2 regions of the Aerococcus sanguinicola genome follow, and region 2 is predicted to be linked to the other one. Evidence: predicted binding sites of a transcription regulator. Region 2 holds the regulator's gene; the other holds the start of a gene.
What was found. Region 2 encodes Rex, which represses fermentation and respiration genes when NADH is low (regulators of the CRP and FNR family bind a similar motif). Its sites were predicted from a motif close to TTGTGAANTANTTCACAA; they were not measured.

Region 1: the regulator Rex is predicted to act here: its motif matches at 4,563-4,580, upstream of adhP (alcohol dehydrogenase AdhP).

The regions. Positions count from the first base shown of each region.
Region 1 is NZ_CP014160.1:1,074,503-1,083,727, reverse strand. It holds gene rpoB (DNA-directed RNA polymerase subunit beta) at 1-906, opposite strand, end outside; gene AWM72_RS04850 (nitroreductase family protein) at 1,265-2,035, opposite strand; gene AWM72_RS04845 (class I SAM-dependent methyltransferase) at 2,048-2,650, opposite strand; gene AWM72_RS04840 (hypothetical protein) at 2,847-3,281, opposite strand; gene adhP (alcohol dehydrogenase AdhP) at 3,509-4,519, opposite strand; gene AWM72_RS04830 (Nramp family divalent metal transporter) at 4,752-6,347, shown strand; gene AWM72_RS04825 (universal stress protein) at 6,340-6,777, shown strand; gene trpD (anthranilate phosphoribosyltransferase) at 7,375-8,403, shown strand; gene trpC (indole-3-glycerol phosphate synthase TrpC) at 8,414-9,211, shown strand; gene AWM72_RS04810 (phosphoribosylanthranilate isomerase) at 9,204-9,225, shown strand, end outside.
Region 2 is NZ_CP014160.1:1,222,097-1,231,321, reverse strand. It holds gene argH (argininosuccinate lyase) at 1-1,239, opposite strand, end outside; gene AWM72_RS05480 (aldehyde dehydrogenase family protein) at 1,887-3,296, opposite strand; gene AWM72_RS05475 (NADPH-dependent FMN reductase) at 3,433-3,984, opposite strand; gene groL (chaperonin GroEL) at 4,414-6,039, opposite strand; gene AWM72_RS05465 (co-chaperone GroES) at 6,101-6,373, opposite strand; gene AWM72_RS05460 (hypothetical protein) at 6,623-6,817, shown strand; gene AWM72_RS05455 (redox-sensing transcriptional repressor Rex) at 6,921-7,547, opposite strand; gene AWM72_RS05450 (glycoside hydrolase family 3 protein) at 7,626-9,225, opposite strand, start outside.

The DNA of each region.
Region 1 (9,225 bases), 150 kb from region 2:
AGGATCCACGATGTTTTCTGCAAGCACTTGGCCAGCTAAGCGGTGTTTTAAGTCCAGTTTCTTATTGATCTTGTAGCGACCAACTGGTGCCAAGTCATAGCGGTGTGGGTCAAAGAAGCGTGAAACCAGCAAGTTTCTTGAGGATTCTGCCGTCTTCGGTTCACCTGGACGCAGGCGTTCGTAAATATCCTTTAAGGCCTCTTCTGTCCGGGTATCGGATTCATTCTTATGGAGGTCTTTTTCAATGGTATCTTCGAGGGTCTTGCTAGAGCCGAAGATTTCGCGGATCTGGTCATCTTGGGAGAAGCCAAGTGCACGAACGAGGACAGATAGTTGGATCTTCCGGGTCCGGTCAATCCGTACATAAGAAATGCCCTTAGCGTCTGTTTCCGTTTCTAACCAGGCCCCACGGTTAGGAATAACCGTTGTCCCGAAAGAGTGGCGGCCGTTCTTGTCTACCTTCTCATTGAAGTAAACCCCTGGTGAACGAACCAACTGCGAAACGATTACCCGCTCGGACCCGTTAACAATGAAGGTCCCAGCTTCAGTCATCAATGGGAAGTCCCCGAAGAAGACTTCTTGGTCCTTGATTTCACCTGATTCCTTGTTGATCAGACGTAGTTTCGCATACATTGGCGCCGCATAGTTGGCATCTTGAGCGCGTGATTCTGAGACATCATACTTAGGCTCTTGGAATTTGTAATCCACGAATTCCAAAGCTAACTTCCCTGCATGGTCTTCAATCGGTGAGATATCCTTGAACATGGATACAATCCCATCTTCTAAGAACCATTTATAAGAATCTGTTTGAATTTCAATTAAATCTGGTAGTTCGAGCACTTCGTTGATGCGCGAATAACTCCGGCGAACGCTGTGCTTCCCAAACTTGACATCATGTCCCGACATGTATTGCCACCTCTCTATAAAATAAGCCAGTAAAAGTTTTAAGATTTTATTAAGAATCATAAAAATTGGCCCGGTTTACCCGTTTTTTAGACAAAAAAATAACAAAAGAATCGACACTTTTTTGCCTTATCTTTTGTTTTAGACCAAATACGCGGGAAATCGGACAATATTTCGACTCCTGCAGATTCCAATAACTATATCATATGTATGATAGCAGATCTTTACCTACTTGTCAAAATTTTTATAAAAAATATTTCAATAATAAAAACAGCGATCCCTCGCAAACTGTCTTAGACAAGCGCTAGAATCGCTGAGCGTACAATCGGCATTCAAAAAAATTGCTTGCTGACGTCAGTATCTATTCTTCCCGAGCCCTGCTAATATTAAAACCTTGCTTGCGCAGGTCATCGATCAAGGCTTCACGTCGGGGCCGGCGATTTTCCATCTTGTCGCCCACCTGTTTAAAGAAACTGTCGACCCGCCGATTGGCATCGCGCAGGTCATAATAAGTCGTCATCTCTTGGTCGTAATCTTCCAAGAGGCTTTCCGCGTCCTCAGGCAAGTGGTAAGTATCCTCAAAGAAACGCAGAGACTTAGGCATCCTAGGCTTCAATTGAGGGCTTTGGTTAGGTTCCCCAAAGGCCAGGCCTAGGACTGGAGCGGTTAGGGCTGGCAAATCTAAAATATCAATCATTTGTCCCATATTATTCTGGATGCTACCGAGGAAAACAGCTCCCATGCCCAAGGATTCCACCGCATTATTCACATTTTGGGCCATCAGTACCGCATCACTATAGCCTTGGAGGAAGCGTTCCAACTGATGGGCAGCTAGGTTCTCCCGGCCTTCCCGCTCCGCAATCTGTTGGTTGCGGTAGGTATCCACCAGGAAGATCCAGAGTTCAGGGGCCCGGGCAATATATTCTTGCTTGCCCACTTCAGCAATGGCCTGGCGCTTGTCCGGGTCCTTCACCCGAATAATTGAAGCCATCTGCATCCCTTCGCTAGTCGCTGTCCGCATGGCCACTTCCGCCAATTGGTCAACAATCTCTTCAGGCACCGCTTGATCCTTAAACTCGCGAATCGTCCGGTGGTCCAACTGCTTATCTAGCCATTCATTTGCTGCACACATTACCGTCACTCCTTACTTCTGACTCGAAAGAATCCAATACCCTTTCTTGCGTTCAATTTCTTCCACTTGGCCAAAGACTTCTTCCATCTTCTTCCGGGCGCTAGGAGCTCCTTGCTTCTTCTGGATCACTACCAACAAAAGCCCTCCCGGCAAGAGCTGGTCATAGGCCCCTTCTAGGAACTGGTGGACGACTTGCTTGCCGGCCCGGATAGGGGGATTCGTGAAGATCGCCGCAAAGCGCTCATCTGTGATCTGGTCATAAGCTGACGACCGGCTGATGGCAACATTGGAGACCCCATTCAGGGCCGTATTCTCCTGGGCTAGGTCCAGGGCCCGTTCACTCACATCCACCATACGAATGGTGCGTTCAGGGTGAAGACGGCCGAGCACCGTTCCCACAGGGCCATAGCCACAACCTAGGTCGAGGAAGGGACCCTCTGGAAAGTCTAAATGGGCAGTAGTCTCTAAGAGCAAGCGTGAACCAAAATCTAAGCGGTCTCGCGAAAAGACTCCACTATCCGTGGTAAAACGAAAGCTCTCCCCCAAAAGCTCCGTCTCATAGGTCTTGAGATCATGAGCCAAGTCACGATTGTCATCAAAATATTGGTGTGCCATAAGCCAACTCCTTCATTTTTTTCAATTTCATCTTACTAATTATAAGTATAAATAGCAAGAAAAACCTGCTCGCACCAGCTAGAATATTCAGAGAAATAGCTGGATACAATAAAAGAGCCAGCAGCCCGGCTCTCTCATCACAAGTGTTCGACAAGCAAAAAAGCTGGTGCGAAAATGCAGCCAGCTCTTATTTTTATTAATAAATATCAGAAACGTTCTTCTCTTCGTCAATCACAATGTAAAGGTGACCATCTTCCCCAACCTTAGAAGACATATATTTGTTTTCTAAGCCGTCTTCATCAACTGGTTCAAATGGGAAATAAATCTCACTTTCTTGACCGTTTGACCAAGTCAAGGTTACCCATTCAAGTCCACGGTTACGTGTAATGGTTTCGAACATACCTGTTTCAAGTCCGCCTTGGTCAATGGATTCGGATTGGAAGGTATCCGCATCAGGTAAGATTTCCACTTTAAGACTTTCTGCTGGATTGATTTCAAGGATTTCGCCACCGTTGATTCGACCTAAACTATTCGAAACGCGTTTGATCCATAAGTCTCCGATGTGTTCAGCTGAAACTTCCCACTCACTACCGTTGCGGAAATGAAACTTAAATACTTCTGCCTTTCTCATATTTATACCACCTTTTTCAATTTTTGTGATTATATTCACTACAACTAGTATAAATGAAATTTTCAAAAAAATCGACCTTTTAGGCTTCCTTTTTCAAAAATATCCCAGAAAAGCTTTTGTTTTAGACAAAGCGATGTAAATGCTTACGTCAGCACATGCAATTTCTCCCATGAAAAAAGCGCACCTTTCAAAGCCATAGAAAGGATGCGCTTGCTTAAGCATACAAGTTAACCTTTAAGATCAATGACCATCCGGCCGCGAATTTGCCCTTTTTCCATTTCGTCAAAGATGTCGTTGATGTCTTCCATGGGGCGCATGTGAACTTGAGGAACAACCTTGCCTTCTGCGCCGAATTGGAAGGCTTCAGCTAGGTCTTCCCGGGTACCAACTAGGGACCCAACGACCCGGATACCATCCAAGACTAAACGAGGAATGGAGAGGTCCATGGTGTCGACTGGTAAGCCAACTGCCACAACCGTTCCCCCAGCGCGGACCGCATTGACTGCCGAATCAAAGGCAGCCTTGTTGACCGCTGTCACAACTGCGCCATGAGCGCCGCCAGTTTTTTCTTGGACGATCTTAGCAACATCATCTGTTTCTGGATTCAAGCAGATATCCGCCCCAAATTGCTCGGCAAAATCTAATTGGCCCGGATTAATATCAACCGCTACGACCTTCATATTGAAGACATTCTTGGCATATTGGAGAGCTAGGTTGCCCAGGCCGCCCAAACCAAAGAGGACCAGCCACTGACCCGCACGAACTTGGGATTCTTTGAGGGCCTTATAGGTCGTCACCCCGGCACAGGTAATCGAGGAGGCTTCCGCTGAGCCTAAGCCTTCTGGCACTTTAACCGCATAGTCGGCCGTGACGATACATTCTTGGGCCATGCCCCCATCAGCTGTATAGCCAGCATTCTTCACCTGGCGACAGAGGGTTTCCCGACCGGAGATGCAGTATTCACAGTGCCCGCAGCCTTCGAAGAACCAAGCCACGCTCGCCCGGTCGCCTACTTTTAAGGAAGTGACTCCTGGGCCAACTTCCTTCACGACGCCGATCCCTTCATGGCCTAGGACGACACCCGAAACATCGCCAAAATCAGCGTTCTTCACATGCAAGTCAGTATGGCAAACCCCGCAACACTCCATGTCGAGCAAGGCTTCCCCATATTCTAGGGGCCTGAGCTCTTTATCAACAACTTTAGCTTTATGGTCTTCGGTTGCAACAATTGCTTTCATAATTCTCTCCTCCTTTTCCTTTCGAAATGATTATAAAACATTATTGTGAATATTTGAACATGCCTTCAATAGACCTATCGCTAAAAAATTCCCCATTTGCTAACAATTGCATGATTCGCGATTTTTTTGCATTTAATTTGGTTAACCTAAAAATAACTTCTTGCACAGCTTAAAGATGAGCGTATGATATATATGAACGTAAAATCATTTAGTCTAGAAAGTGGTGTTCGCTTTGTCAAAAGAAAGTCCCAACCATCATTTATTCGAGCATGCCAATGGCCCTTCCCTAGAAGAGATCAATGGCAGTATCAGCGTCCCCCAAGGCAAGGGCTTCTGGCGCACCCTACTTGCCTATTCCGGCCCCGGTGCCCTAGTCGCTGTGGGTTATATGGACCCAGGCAACTGGTCGACTTCCATTACCGGCGGGCAAAACTTCGGCTACTTGCTCATGTCGGTCATCCTCATGTCCAGCCTGATCGCTATGCTCCTCCAGTACATGGCAGCCAAACTCGGCATCGTTACCCAGATGGATCTGGCCCAAGCCATCCGCGCTCGAACCTCCCGTCCTTTAGGTTTCATTCTCTGGATCATCACGGAACTTGCGATTATGGCAACCGATGTGGCAGAAGTCATCGGGGCAGCCATCGCCCTCTACCTGCTCTTCCATATTCCCATGTTCCTAGCTGTCCTGATCACGGTTTTCGACGTCCTCCTGCTCTTACTCCTCAGCAAGGTGGGCTTCCGCAAGATCGAGGCCTTGGTCGTCTGCTTAATCTTTGTGATCTTATTTATCTTCGTCTACCAAGTCGCCCTCTCTAAACCTGACTGGGCCGCACTCTTGGAAGGCTTTATCCCAACTGGTAAAAGTTTCGCCAGGGAACCTGAAATTGGCGGCCAGACGCCCTTAACCGGAGCCCTTGGAATCATCGGGGCCACCGTCATGCCCCATAACCTCTACCTCCACTCTGCCGTCTCCCAAACCCGGCAGATTGACCACCAAAAGCCCCAAGCCATCCAATCGGCGATCCGTTTCACCACTTGGGACTCCAATATCCAATTAACCTTGGCTTTCTTTGTCAATGCCTTACTCCTCATCATGGGGGTTGCAGTCTTTAAGACTGGCACGGTCACTGATCCCTCCTTCTTCGGACTCTACCAGGCCCTCTCCCAACCGGACGCTATGGCAACGGGACCCCTGGCGGCTGTTGCTCGGACGGGCCTCCTCTCTACCCTCTTTGCCCTGGCCCTCTTAGCTTCTGGACAGAATTCAACCATCACCGGAACCCTCACCGGCCAAGTTATCATGGAAGGCTTTATCCATATGCGGATGCCAATCTGGGCCCGTCGTTTAATCACCCGCTTGCTCTCTGTGATTCCGGTCATTATCTGTGTCTGGGTGACCCAAGGCCAGTCCACGGTTGAAGAGCACACTGCCTTGAATAATCTCATGAATAATTCCCAAGTCTTCTTAGCCTTCGCCCTCCCCTTCTCCATCGTCCCCTTGCTCATGATGACCAACAATAAGCTGGAGATGAAGGGACGCTTTAAAAACTCCCTAATTATCAGCGGGCTAGGCTGGCTGTCCGTTGTGAGCTTGACCTATCTCAACTTAATCGGCCTGCCCCAACAATTCGAAGCCTTCCTAGGTGACCAAGCCAGCGCCACAGCCATCTCCTGGTCCCACCAAGTCGCTTACCTCGTCATTATCCTTGTCCTCGCCTTGCTTGCCTGGACCATTATCGGCATCCACCAAGGAGAAAAACGCCTCCAGGCCAAACACCAAAGTTTATTGCATGGAACTCATGAAAGGATGACCAGTCATGAATAAGATGACCTTTGACCGTATCCTCGTCGCAGTAGACGGGTCCAAGGAAGCCCAAAAAGCCTTCCACTATGCCATCAACCTAGCCCAGGACAAAGGCTGCCCCCTCTGTATTGCTTCAGTCTTCGAAGCCAGTCAGCTCAATGTTTATGAAGCCCTCGACCCCAAGGAAGTCCAGGGCAAACGTCAGGCCTTTTTGGACCAGGTTGCTGGCTACCGGGCCCAGGCAGAAGCAGCAGGCCTCCCAGAGGTCCAGTGCTTAGTTGCTGAGGGCGGCGACCCCGCTAAGGTCATTATCAAAGACCTCCTCCAAGCCAGCCAAGCCGACTTGCTCATCATCGGCAGCCATGGCGATGCCCAACTCAGCGATTACTTTGGCAGCCATGCGACTTATTTGGTCAAGCACGCCCCTATCCCTGTCCTGGTCTACCGCTAGGCCGGGCCTGTGAAGGGAGTATGACAGAAGCTCCAATATCTTTTTAACCAACGAACTTTTTCAAAAACCTGTTCCAAAAGTCAGCCCTGACCTCCACTTCACAAACTATGTCCGATTGTTTGCCAACAATCTCCCATAGTTCGCTCCAGTGATTCAGGGCTAAACGACTTTTGTCACACTCTCTCTTTTTCCGATCAAGGGTGATTTTTTCACTTTTTCCCTTGACTTTGGTCAAATGACCCGTTATTATATTAACAAATCCTAATAAAGATTAAATTTCTATGAGAGTAGTACTTCTTTTTAACGGACAGGGAGTCGTTATTGATTGAGAACGCGGCATTAAGAGAAGGAATGGACTCATTAAAGGAACTTACAACGCCTCGGCTATTAGTAAGTTACGGAAGCTTGAACCGTTAGCTCCAAGCACGTATGTTAGTACGTGAGCAAAGTGGGTATTTTTGCGTAGGCAAAATGCCAATTTGGGTGGTACCGCAGGAAACTGATTCTTCAGACTCTTGTCCCTTGTAAGGGACAGGAGTCTTTTTATTTAGCTTAATTTAATTTATTTATACTTTTTAAAAATAGGAGGAAACAACCATGACAACAGCAACAAAAGTGAAAACAGCCATTAAAGAAGTCGTTGCCGGCAATAACCTCGATTATCAATTATCCGAAGATATCATGAAAGCCATCATGGGTGGTGAGGTAAGTGACGTGGAAATCGCAACCTTACTGACCGCGCTCCGGCTCAAGGGCGAATCGATCGATGAAATTTCTGCCTTTGCTGATGTCATGCGGGCTTTCGCAACCCAGGTCGAACACCCGACAGATTCCCTAGACATTGTGGGCACTGGGGGAGACGGCGCCAATACCTTCAATATCTCAACCACCTCATCCTTCGTCATTGCCGCAGCAGGCATCCCTGTGACCAAGCACGGCAACCGCAGCGCCTCCAGTAAGTCAGGAAGCGCCGACTGTATGGAACAATTAGGCATCCAGCTGGACCTTTCCGCCGATGAAGCTGAGGAGGTCTTAGAAAAGACAGGCATGACCTTCCTCTTTAGCCAAAAATACCACCCCGCCATGCGCTATGTGGCAGAACTTCGCCGGCAAATGGGGATCCGCACCGTCTTCAATATCCTCGGCCCACTGGCTAATCCGGCCAACTGCAACTATCAAATGTTGGGCGTCTACGATTCCGCTCTGATCGAACCCCTGATTCAAGTCTTAAAGAAACTCGGCCTTAAACGGGCCATGGTCTTCTCCGGTGATGACGGCCTGGATGAAATCACCCTCACTACGACCAGCCACGTGGCCACCCTGCGCGATGGCGAGATCAACTACTTCGTCTTCAACCCCAAGGACTACGGCTTTGACTACTGCCAGCTAGAAGACTTGGTCAGTGGCGAACCTGCTGAAAATGCGCAAATCACCCGCGAAATTCTCCAAGGCACGCGCCAAGATGCCAAGTCCGATACCGTGCTTCTCAATGCCGGACTGGCCATTGCCCTCGTTAAAGACGGCTATAGCCTAGGGGATGGTATTGAAGAAGCCCGCCAGCTCATCCAAACTGGAGCTGCTGCTAAGAAATTAGAAGAAGTTATCCAAGCCAGCCAAACCGTTTAAGGAGGTTCCTATGATACTCGACGACATTGTCCAAAAGCGCAAAATCCGTTACCAGGAGCGAATGAGCCAAAAGCCCCTCGCCGAATTAGAAGCCGCTTGCCAGGCTATCGACCTCAGCCAGGAAGCACCCTTTCCCTTCTATAATACTCTCAGCCAACAGGACCGCTTCCACTTTATCTGTGAATGCAAGAAGGCTAGCCCTTCAAAAGGCCTGATCCAAGCGGACTACCAGCCTGCTGACATTGCCCAGGCCTACCAAGCGGCCGGGGCCTCAGCCATCTCCATCTTGACCGAACCCGACTTCTTCCAAGGGTCCGACCAAGATTTCCGGGCGGTCCGCCAAGCCACTAGCCTGCCCCTCCTGCGCAAGGACTTTATCTTCACTGCCTATCAGATCTACGAGGCCAAACTCTTGGGTGCCAATGCCGTCCTCCTGATCGTCTCTATCCTGAATGACGAGGACCTGGCCCACTTCCAAAAACTGGCCCATGACTTGAATCTAGATGCCCTGGTCGAATGCCACGACCTAGAAGAAATCGAGCGGGCCAAGGCCATCGGGGCACGAATTATCGGGGTCAACAACCGCGATTTGAAGACCTTCACCGTAGACCTGGACAATACCCAGCGCCTCCGCCAACACGTTCCTGAAGACATTGTTTTTGTCGCCGAAAGTGGCGTTTCCCAGCGTGACCAAGTGGCCCGCTTAGAAGCCGGCAAGGTGAACGCCCTACTTATTGGCGAAAGCTTGATGCGGGCTGAAAACAAGGGCCAGGTTCTCTCCCAACTGCGAGGTGACTATCATGACTAAGCTCAAATTCTGCG
Region 2 (9,225 bases):
ATAGCGCTTATAGTCTTCCAAGGAGAGGTCTTCTAGGGTTAGGTTCTTTTCGCTGCAATATTGAAGGATGTTACCGGTAATTTGGTAGGCATCACGGAAGGGCATTCCCTTAGCAGCCAAATAGTCGGCGCAGTCTGTCGCATTCAAGAAGCCTTGACCACAAGCAGCATACATGGCATCCACATCCACAATCGTTGCTTCCAACATGGCAGGTAGGAGGCTCACCATCATCTTCATGGTATCGATAGCGTCGAAGAGGGCTTCTTTTTCCTCCTGCATATCCTTGTTATAGGCGAGAGGGAGGCCCTTCATCAGGGTAAGAACGTTAACGAGGTCGCCATAGACCCGCCCCGTCTTTCCGCGCATCAATTCATGGATATCGGCATTCTTCTTCTGGGGCATAATGGATGACCCGGTTGAGAAGGAATCTTTCAGGTGAATGAAATGAAACTCCTGACTGGCCCAAAGAATCGTCTCTTCCGCATACCGGCTGAGATGCATGGCCAGAATCGAGAGGGCACTCAGCATTTCAATACTGTAATCACGGTCAGAAACCGCATCCAAACTATTGGCCGATGGGGTCAAGAAGTCCAAGAGTTCCGTCGTTAAATCGCGGTTCAAGGGGAAAGAAGAGGTCGCCAAGGCACCAGCCCCCAGTGGCATGGTTAAATCAATCCGCTTACCCACATCCTGCAAGCGGCCATAGTCCCGCAGAAGCATTTCCGCATAGGCCATCAAATAGTGGCCATAAGTAATGGGTTGGGCCCGCTGTAGGTGGGTATAGCCCGGCATGATGCTTTCCGTATGCTGGAGGGCCTTCTTAGCAAAGCCCAGCATGGCATCCTCCAAGAGGCTGCAGAGGACCTCAATCTCATCTCGAACATAGATCTTCAGGGCGGTGGCAACCTGGTCGTTCCGGCTTCGGCCGGTGTGAACCTTCTTGCCTGTATTCCCTAAGCGCCGGGTCAATTCCGCTTCAATAAAACTATGGACATCTTCTTCCTCATAGTCAATGGCTAGCTTGCCGTCACGGTAGTCTTCTCGCATCTGCCCCAGTTCCTGGTAGAGCGCCTCCGCTTCCGCTTCTTCAATAATTCCCTGGGCCCCCAGCATCTTTGCGTGGGCCATTGAACCCTGCAGGTCAGCATCCAGCAGTCTATCATCCACTTGAATTGATTGATTAAATTGATAAGCCGCTTCTGACATCGCGTCATGAAAGTCATTCGACCAAATTGCCATCTTTGCCACTCCATTCTTTTTAAGTCTTATGCTTAATCATAAACAAAGTTCGGCCCAGGTGCAAGATTGATTGAGAAAAGCTGCTTAAAGAATCCTATTTGCCAGCAGCTACAAGTGAAAAGCCATTATAAAAGGCCCCAACTTCTACTTCAGTTGGAGCCTTGGGATAGAAAGGGTTTGGTCTGGCAGAAGTGGCTCCTCTTCACAAAGCGTCGCCGAAGACTTTTAGTTTTCTTTGTCGCTTTGCTCCAGAGGTTCACTTCTGACCGCGCTCCCTCACACCCTTATCTAGTCGGGTTCGCAGTTGCAGACTTGAAGTGACTTCACCCAATCGGAACGATCGGCTAAAGCCGCTCTTTTTCGCTTGGGCTCCAGTCATCCAAGTCTGGGCGCAACTGCTCACACCCTTTAGTCGGGTTCAGGCTAGCAGAAATAGCTCCTCTTCACCAAAATCCGTCGAAGACTTTCAGTCTTCTCTGGCTTTTGGCTCCAGAGGTCTATTTCTCCCGCTAGCCTTCACACCCTTTCCTAGTTGGGTTCGACTTGGCAAACTCGGAGTGATTTCACAATTAAGAAACGAGCGAATGCTTCGCTCTTATTCTTAATTGCTCCAATCATCCGAGTCTAACCGCCAAGTCTCACACCCTTTAATTTTCAAAGATGGCTTTGATTTCGACGTAGTCTTCTAGGCCGTAGTAGCCTTTTTCGCGGCCTAAGCCAGACATTTTGTAGCCGCCGAATGGTGCTTGGTCGCTGCCTGGGTTGTCGTTGACGAAGACGTTACCTGTCCGCAATTGGCGGGCTACTGCCTTGGCTTCTTCTTCTGGACCAACGACAGCGCCAGAGAGGCCATAAGGGGAGTCATTGGCTTGTTTGATGGCGTCTTCTGTGTCGGTATAGGTCAGCACGCAGAGGACAGGGCCAAAGATTTCTTCTTGGGCGATGGTCATATCATTAGTCACATTGACAAAGACCGTTGGATCCACATAGTAGCCTGTCCGGTCAACTTTACCCCCGCCTACCAAGACTTCAGCACCTTCTGCCTTACCTTTTTCGATATAGTCTTCAACGGTCTCTTTTTGCTTGGCGGAAACCATGGGGCCAACTTTGGTTGCTTCATCGGCTGGGTCATCGAGGACCACTTCCTTGTCATAGAAGTCTTTGATAGCCGTCTTATAGTCTTCCAATTCATCTTCTGGGACAAAGAGACGGGTCAAGGCTGCACAAGTCTGCCCTTGGTTATCGAGGACAGTGTTCATCGACTTAGCCACAGCGAGTTCCTTGTCGCCGCCTTTGAGGGCAATAAGAGCAGACTTACCGCCGAGTTCAAGGACGAGGCGCTTGATACTACCACTCGCCTTATCGTAGAGACCGCGACCGACTTCGGTTGACCCGGTAAAGGAAATAATAGCGACATCCTCATGACCAGCGAGAAGGTCTCCGGCCTCACTCCCCCGTCCAGTAATCAAGTTAACGACCCCTTTAGGCAGGCCAGCTTCTTCAATAATTTCCATGAATTTAATGGCTGTGAGGGGGGTATCCGAGGCTGGTTTAACCACGATAGTATTACCAGTTAAAAGAGCTGGAGTGAGCTTACGTTGGATCTGGTTCAAAGGATAATTCCATGGCGTAATGCAGGCAACCACTCCTGATCCTTCTTTAATAACAGTCGCCGTATCGTAACGTTCTTCGAAGTTGAAGCGGTCCAAGGCCTTGAGACTTCCTTCCAATTCCCCGATCGATTTGCGCACCTGGTTATCCCGGGAAAAAGCCTTGCTGGCGCCCATCTCTTCAACCACAATATCGACTAATTCTTCCTTATGCGCTTTAAGGCCTTCAAGCACCTTCTCTAAGTAGGCCTTGCGTTCATCTACAGCTAAGCCATTCCAAGACGGAAAAGCAGCCTTAGCTGCAGCCACTGCATTGTCCACATCTTCGGCATTACTGGTTGGAACTTGGGCGATCACTTCTTCACTTGTTGGATTAATTACATCGGTATATTGACCAGACTTGCTGTCTACCCATTCACCGTTAATATAGTTTTGATAGGTCTTCATCAAAAAAGCCTCCTTCAGCTTGCTGTTAAGGGTTTACAGTTCCCATTATCAAGTAATTGACTGGAGAATTCAAGTCAGAGGGGTCCAAAAAAGCTCCCCGAAATCAGGGAGCTTGAGGTCTAAATTGAAACTTAGTTTAGATAAATTTTCCTGCGAATTCAGCGAAGGCTTTACCAGCACTTGCTAAGAATTCTTTGGTATCTTCTGCTGTAATTTCACCGTTTTCACCGATGTAATCAGCAGAGTTTCCAATGTAAAGTTCAGGTTGTTGCATAACTGGCATATCTAAGAAAACTAAAGATTGACGGAGGGTATGGTTAGCGATAGCACCACCGATACCTGCTGGTGATTGTGATGCAACAAGAGCTGGCTTGCCTTCCCAAACGCTTGAACCATATGGACGAGAACCTAAGTCGATCGCATTCTTCAAGCTCGCTGGAATGCTACGGTTGTGTTCAGGAGTCACGAAGATAATCGCATCTTGAGCACGCACTTCATCACGGAAACGCGTATATTCAGCAGGTTGTTCAGCTGCTTCATCATAGTCTTGGCTATAGAGTGGAAGGTCAGCTGTTTCGATAAAGGTCACTTCAGCGTCACTTGGTAAACCTGCCACTAATCCTTTTGCAATGGCTTCAGAAAATGAATTCTTACGAATTGATCCTAAAACTACACCATATTTTGCCATAAAATAAATCTCCTTCTTTCTTTTATACTTTTGACTTAACAACTTATCTTATACTTCTATGATAATAGTTCAGTTTCGAAACTTCAAGGCAAACGACTCGAAAAAAGATTTTTTGTTGGTATTTAAGATCACATTTTTATTTCTAGAATTAAAGAATAAGCAATTTTTCTTTAATCAGCTAATCTTGAGCAGGAGTGGAGCTTTGAATTTGATCGTTAGCCATGTCTAAGCAAGCAATGTGAATTACGTATAGTAGGCGTTAGCCGTACTAGACGTTTGAAGCTCGCTAGGCGAGAGACCTTGGCTCGAGCCGGTGCCATGGCTCTTTAACGATCAAATTCAAAAGCGGAACGTATGCTCAGCAACGCAGCTTAAAAAAGAAGCAAGAACCCCCTTGCGAGAGTTCTTGCTTCTTCTTTAATCAGCGGCTTAGTACATGCCACCAGCCATAGCACTTGGATCAACTGCTGGTGCTTCAGGTTCTGGCTTATCCGCAACAACACTTTCTGTTGAGAGGATAAGACCGGCAACTGAGCCAGCATTTTGTAGGGCTGAACGGGTTACCTTAGTTGGGTCAACAATCCCTGCTTCAATCATATCTACCCATTCATTGTTTTGGGCATTGAAACCAATACCTTGGTCTTTAGAACGGAGGCGTTCCACAATAACTGAACCTTCTAAGCCAGCATTTTCAACAATTTGGCGGAGAGGTTCTTCTAAGGCGCGTGCCACGATACGTGCACCTGTGGCAGCGTCACCTTCCAGCGCTTCTGTTGCTTTTTCAACTTTATCTTGAACATTCATGAGAGCAGTCCCCCCACCAGCAACGATACCTTCTTCAACCGCTGCACGGGTCGCATTCAAGGCATCTTCAATGCGGAGTTTACGTTCTTTTTGTTCAGATTCAGTTGCAGCACCGACTTTAACAACGGCTACCCCACCAGCTAATTTAGCTAAGCGTTCTTGGAGTTTTTCACGGTCATAGTCAGATGTGCTTTCTTCGATTTGTTTACGGATTAAGGCAATACGTTGTTCTAATTGTTCCTTATTGCCGCCACCTTCAACAACTGTGGTATGGTCCTTGGTTACAGTAACGCTACCAGCCTTACCTAAGTGGTTGATGGTTGCGTCTTTCAATTCTAAGCCGAGATCTTCAGAGATCACTTGCCCCCCCGTTAGGACAGCTAAGTCTTCTAGCATTTCTTTACGACGGTCGCCGAAACCTGGTGCTTTAACAGCAACTACATTCATGGTCCCGCGTAATTTGTTCAGTACTAAGGTTGGAAGAGCTTCCCCATCCACATCATCAGCAATTAAGAGCAGTGGGCTACCTTGTTGTAAGATTTGTTCAAGGAGAGGAAGGATATCTTGGATATTTGAAATCTTACGGTCTGTTAAGAGAATGTATGGATTTTCCAAGCTGGCTTCCATTTTTTCATTGTCTGTTACCATATATTGGGAGAGGTAACCGCGGTCGAATTCCATCCCTTCAACCACGTCTAAGGTCGTATCGATAGACTTAGAGTCTTCAATGGTAATCACACCATCTTCGCCAACCTTGCCCATAGCTTCAGCAATCAGCTTGCCGACTTCTTGGTCACCAGAAGAGATCGCAGCAACGTTAGCAATGGCATCTTGAGATTCCACTTGAACAGAGTTTTCCTTCAAGCCTTCAACAGCTGTCCGGATTGCTTCGTCGATCCCGCGGCGAACGCCAACAGGGTTAGCACCAGCGGTCACATTCTTCAAGCCTTCACGAACAATGGCCTGGGTTAGGATCGTTGCAGTGGTGGTTCCGTCACCAGCTACATCATTGGTCTTAGAAGCTACTTCAGCGACTAATTTAGCCCCCATGTTTTCGAAGTGGTCTTCTAATTCGATATCTTTAGCAATGGTTACCCCATCATTAGTGATCAATGGTGAGCCATAGCTTTGTTCGAGGACAACGTTACGTCCCTTAGGCCCTAAGGTAATCTTCACCGTATTCGCTAACTTGTCCACACCACGCACTAAAGCTTGACGGGCATCTTCTGAAAATTTAATATCTTTTGCCATTAAAATTCATGCTCCTCTCGATACACAAGTAATGATTCAATCTTTAAATTTAATTTTTGATCTAGTCTTCAATAACAGCGACAATATCTTTCGCTTTTAAGATGAGGTATTTTTCACCAGCATATTCCACTTCATTGCCGGCATATTTTTCAAATAAGACAAGGTCATCTTTCTTAACTGGACTTGTGAAATCTTCTGTTTCATCAGCAACTGCAATAACACGTCCCACTTGGGATTTTTCTTGGGCTGCAGATGGTAGTATAATACCAGACGTTGTTTTTTCTTCTTGTTCTTCAAGCTGAACAATCACACGTTCATTTAAAGGTTTTAACATAATTCACATTCCTCCATCAGTTCCAAAAAACAATTCACTTTTTATCGTTAGCACTCACAACTTCCAAGTGCTAACTTACATTTATTATCTTAAAACATTTTATTTTAGAATGCAAGTCTTTTGTTGACTTTTTTTGACCTTTTAGTTTTTCTTTAAATTTTTCCGCCAAAATAGCTGATCTCACTTGTCTTTTAGCCATATTTTCGTTACATTACATATTACGATGCAAGATTAAAAAGGAGTGTTGCTATGTCTTTACAATCACTAGTCATGAATATTGTGCTAAAAATCATCCTTGCTGGCCTCTTCCTCTCCCTGGCTATTTCAATGGTCAGTGAAAACGGTTGGTCCTTCCTTCCCTTCATTAATATTCTCTTAGCAAGCCACGATATCTTCCAAAGTATCCAGTTAATTCGAGCCTACCGAAGAATCAAAAACCTATAAACCAGGTAAGTGGTCTTAAAAGAAATTAATCGAAAAGTGCCTCAAAGAGAGCTATTTCGCTCCTTTGAGGCACTTTTTTGATCACTTATATTAAGCTGATTTCTTAATGGTGGGTCACATAATAAATCAAAGTCTGTAATTCATTGGCTAAATCCACAGTCTGAACAAACATGTCTTTAGGCACATTGAGCCGACTAGCTGAGAAGTTTAATATTCCCTTGACTCCAGCTTCTTCAAGTTGTGGCACCACGCTTTGGGCGGCATGACTAGGGACCGCTAGAATGACAATATCAATTTGACGGGCTTCTAGCTGGTCGACGATCTCGTCCATGCTGTAGATTGGCACCCCTTCGTGGATCTTACCGACCTTCTCTGGATCAATATCGAAAGCTGCATTAATATGAACATTATTAGATTGCTTAAAGTTATAAGAAATTAAGGCATTCCCCAAATTCCCCACACCGATCAGAGCGACCATGGTGAGCTGGTCTTGGCTCAGTAGGCGGCTGAAAAATTCAATTAAATGATCAATTTCATAACCATAGCCCCGTTTGCCCAAAGTACCAAAATAAGAAAAATCACGTCGGATGGTAGCACTGTCGACTTTTACTGCATCAGAAATCTGTTCGGAAGAGACACGATCCATCCCCATTGCCTTGAAATTCTTCAAGCAACGGTAGTAGATTGATAAGCGCTTAGCTGTTGCCTTTGGTATCTTTTTCACTAGAATCCCCCCTGTTTGTTCAATTGTGAAAAATAGAATAGGAATATTTTACCAGGATTTCGACTTCGTAGCAAATCTAAAACTTTAATTTAAGCTTAAGCCGAAGCCATAAGTGTAGCTATTTCCCGCACTATCTTGATAGGCATAAGCGCGGTCCATATACTTGTCCTTATCGTAGCCCGGTACATCATTAGGGGAAGCACAAATACCTTCATCATTAACCGCAATCACGTCATCATTGGCGGGTAGGGTTAGAGGCAGTTTCCCCTTGGCAGGGCAGGCCCCTGTATAGACATCAATGATGGCCTGGATAAAGCTATTAAAGCTGGCAGTTAAGGCGTCAGCTAGAGGCTCTACATTCTCCAAGATAAATGGCAAGTCGAGGTTGACATTAATAATCGTATGGTCAACCGCTGCTTGGATGGCCTTCACCCGGTCGAGGTCCACGTTCGTTGCTTGGTGGATCTGTAAGTCCAGATAGCCTGAAGTGGCTTCGAAGTAAGAACCCGAGATTGGTTCTAAGAAGAGTAGGGCAATATCGGCTTCGTGGTAATCCGTCACCAGGTCAATCTGTGGGAAGGTCTTGCGGATCTGCTCTAGTAATTCTTGGTTGAGTTCATCTGTATTACCGAAGATTCCTTGCTTGCGGCGACTGGCCATTTCCTCTTCATTATAGACCTTGGTAAAGATTTCCGCATAAACTTTCTTACCCGCTAACTTGTCCTCAGTCAGAGGCAAGAGCTCTTGGTCATTCTTCAAGAGAACCACCGATTCCTGGTGGGCCTGGTAGGCTACTTTGCGGCTGTCTGCCGTATTGGTGATGGCTTCTGCCTGGTCAGTATCTTGGTAAGGATTCTCGAATAAGCCGAGAGCAAAGAGCTCCTTCAAAGTGCCTTCCAAGCGAGCATTCACCGTCTCTTCATCGACCAAGCCCTGGGTCATAGCTTCCTCAAAGGCTTCAACCTCTGTGGTCCCCGAGACAATATTCGTCCCCGCCTTGAGCATCTTAGCTACCCGCTCCGGCTTAGTTAGGTCTTCAACACCCCAGGCACAAGCATCCAAGACTCCTGTATCTGAGTTGATATAGCCCTTAAAGCCTAGGTCATCACGCAAGAGCTCTTGGAGGAATTGACGGTTGTAAGCAAAAGCCACATCCTCTTCAAAACCTGCTTGGAAGGGTTCTTGGGGCAGGTTGGATTTTTCCTGGCTAGGAATCGCATAGTAAGGCATGATCGAGCTTGGTTGGTGCTTAATAGCTGCCTTGAAGGGTGGTAAGTGGTAGGTCTCTAAACTATTAGGAGTTGGGTAAACATTAAATTTCCCTTCTTCGTAGTGGGGATCGAAACCGTTCTCCCGTGCACCGCCGCCTGGGAAGTGCTTGATGGTGAGGGCAACACCCTGGTCGTCTAAGTCCTCTCCTTGGTAGACTGGGATAATCGTTTCAGCAATTTCTGAAATCTGTTCGGGGTTCTCGCCAAAAGTTCCCGACGTTCTAACCCAGCGAGGATCCGTCGCGGTATCTACCATGTACATATAACCCTTGCGAATGTTGTTGTGCCAGAATTCCTGCTTACCAATTTCAGCAAAGGCCTTGATCAAAGGAATATTGCGAGTCGCTGCCAGACCCAGGGTACCAGGGAATTGGGTAAAGCGGCCGATCGCTGACTCCGCATTAAAAGTAGCC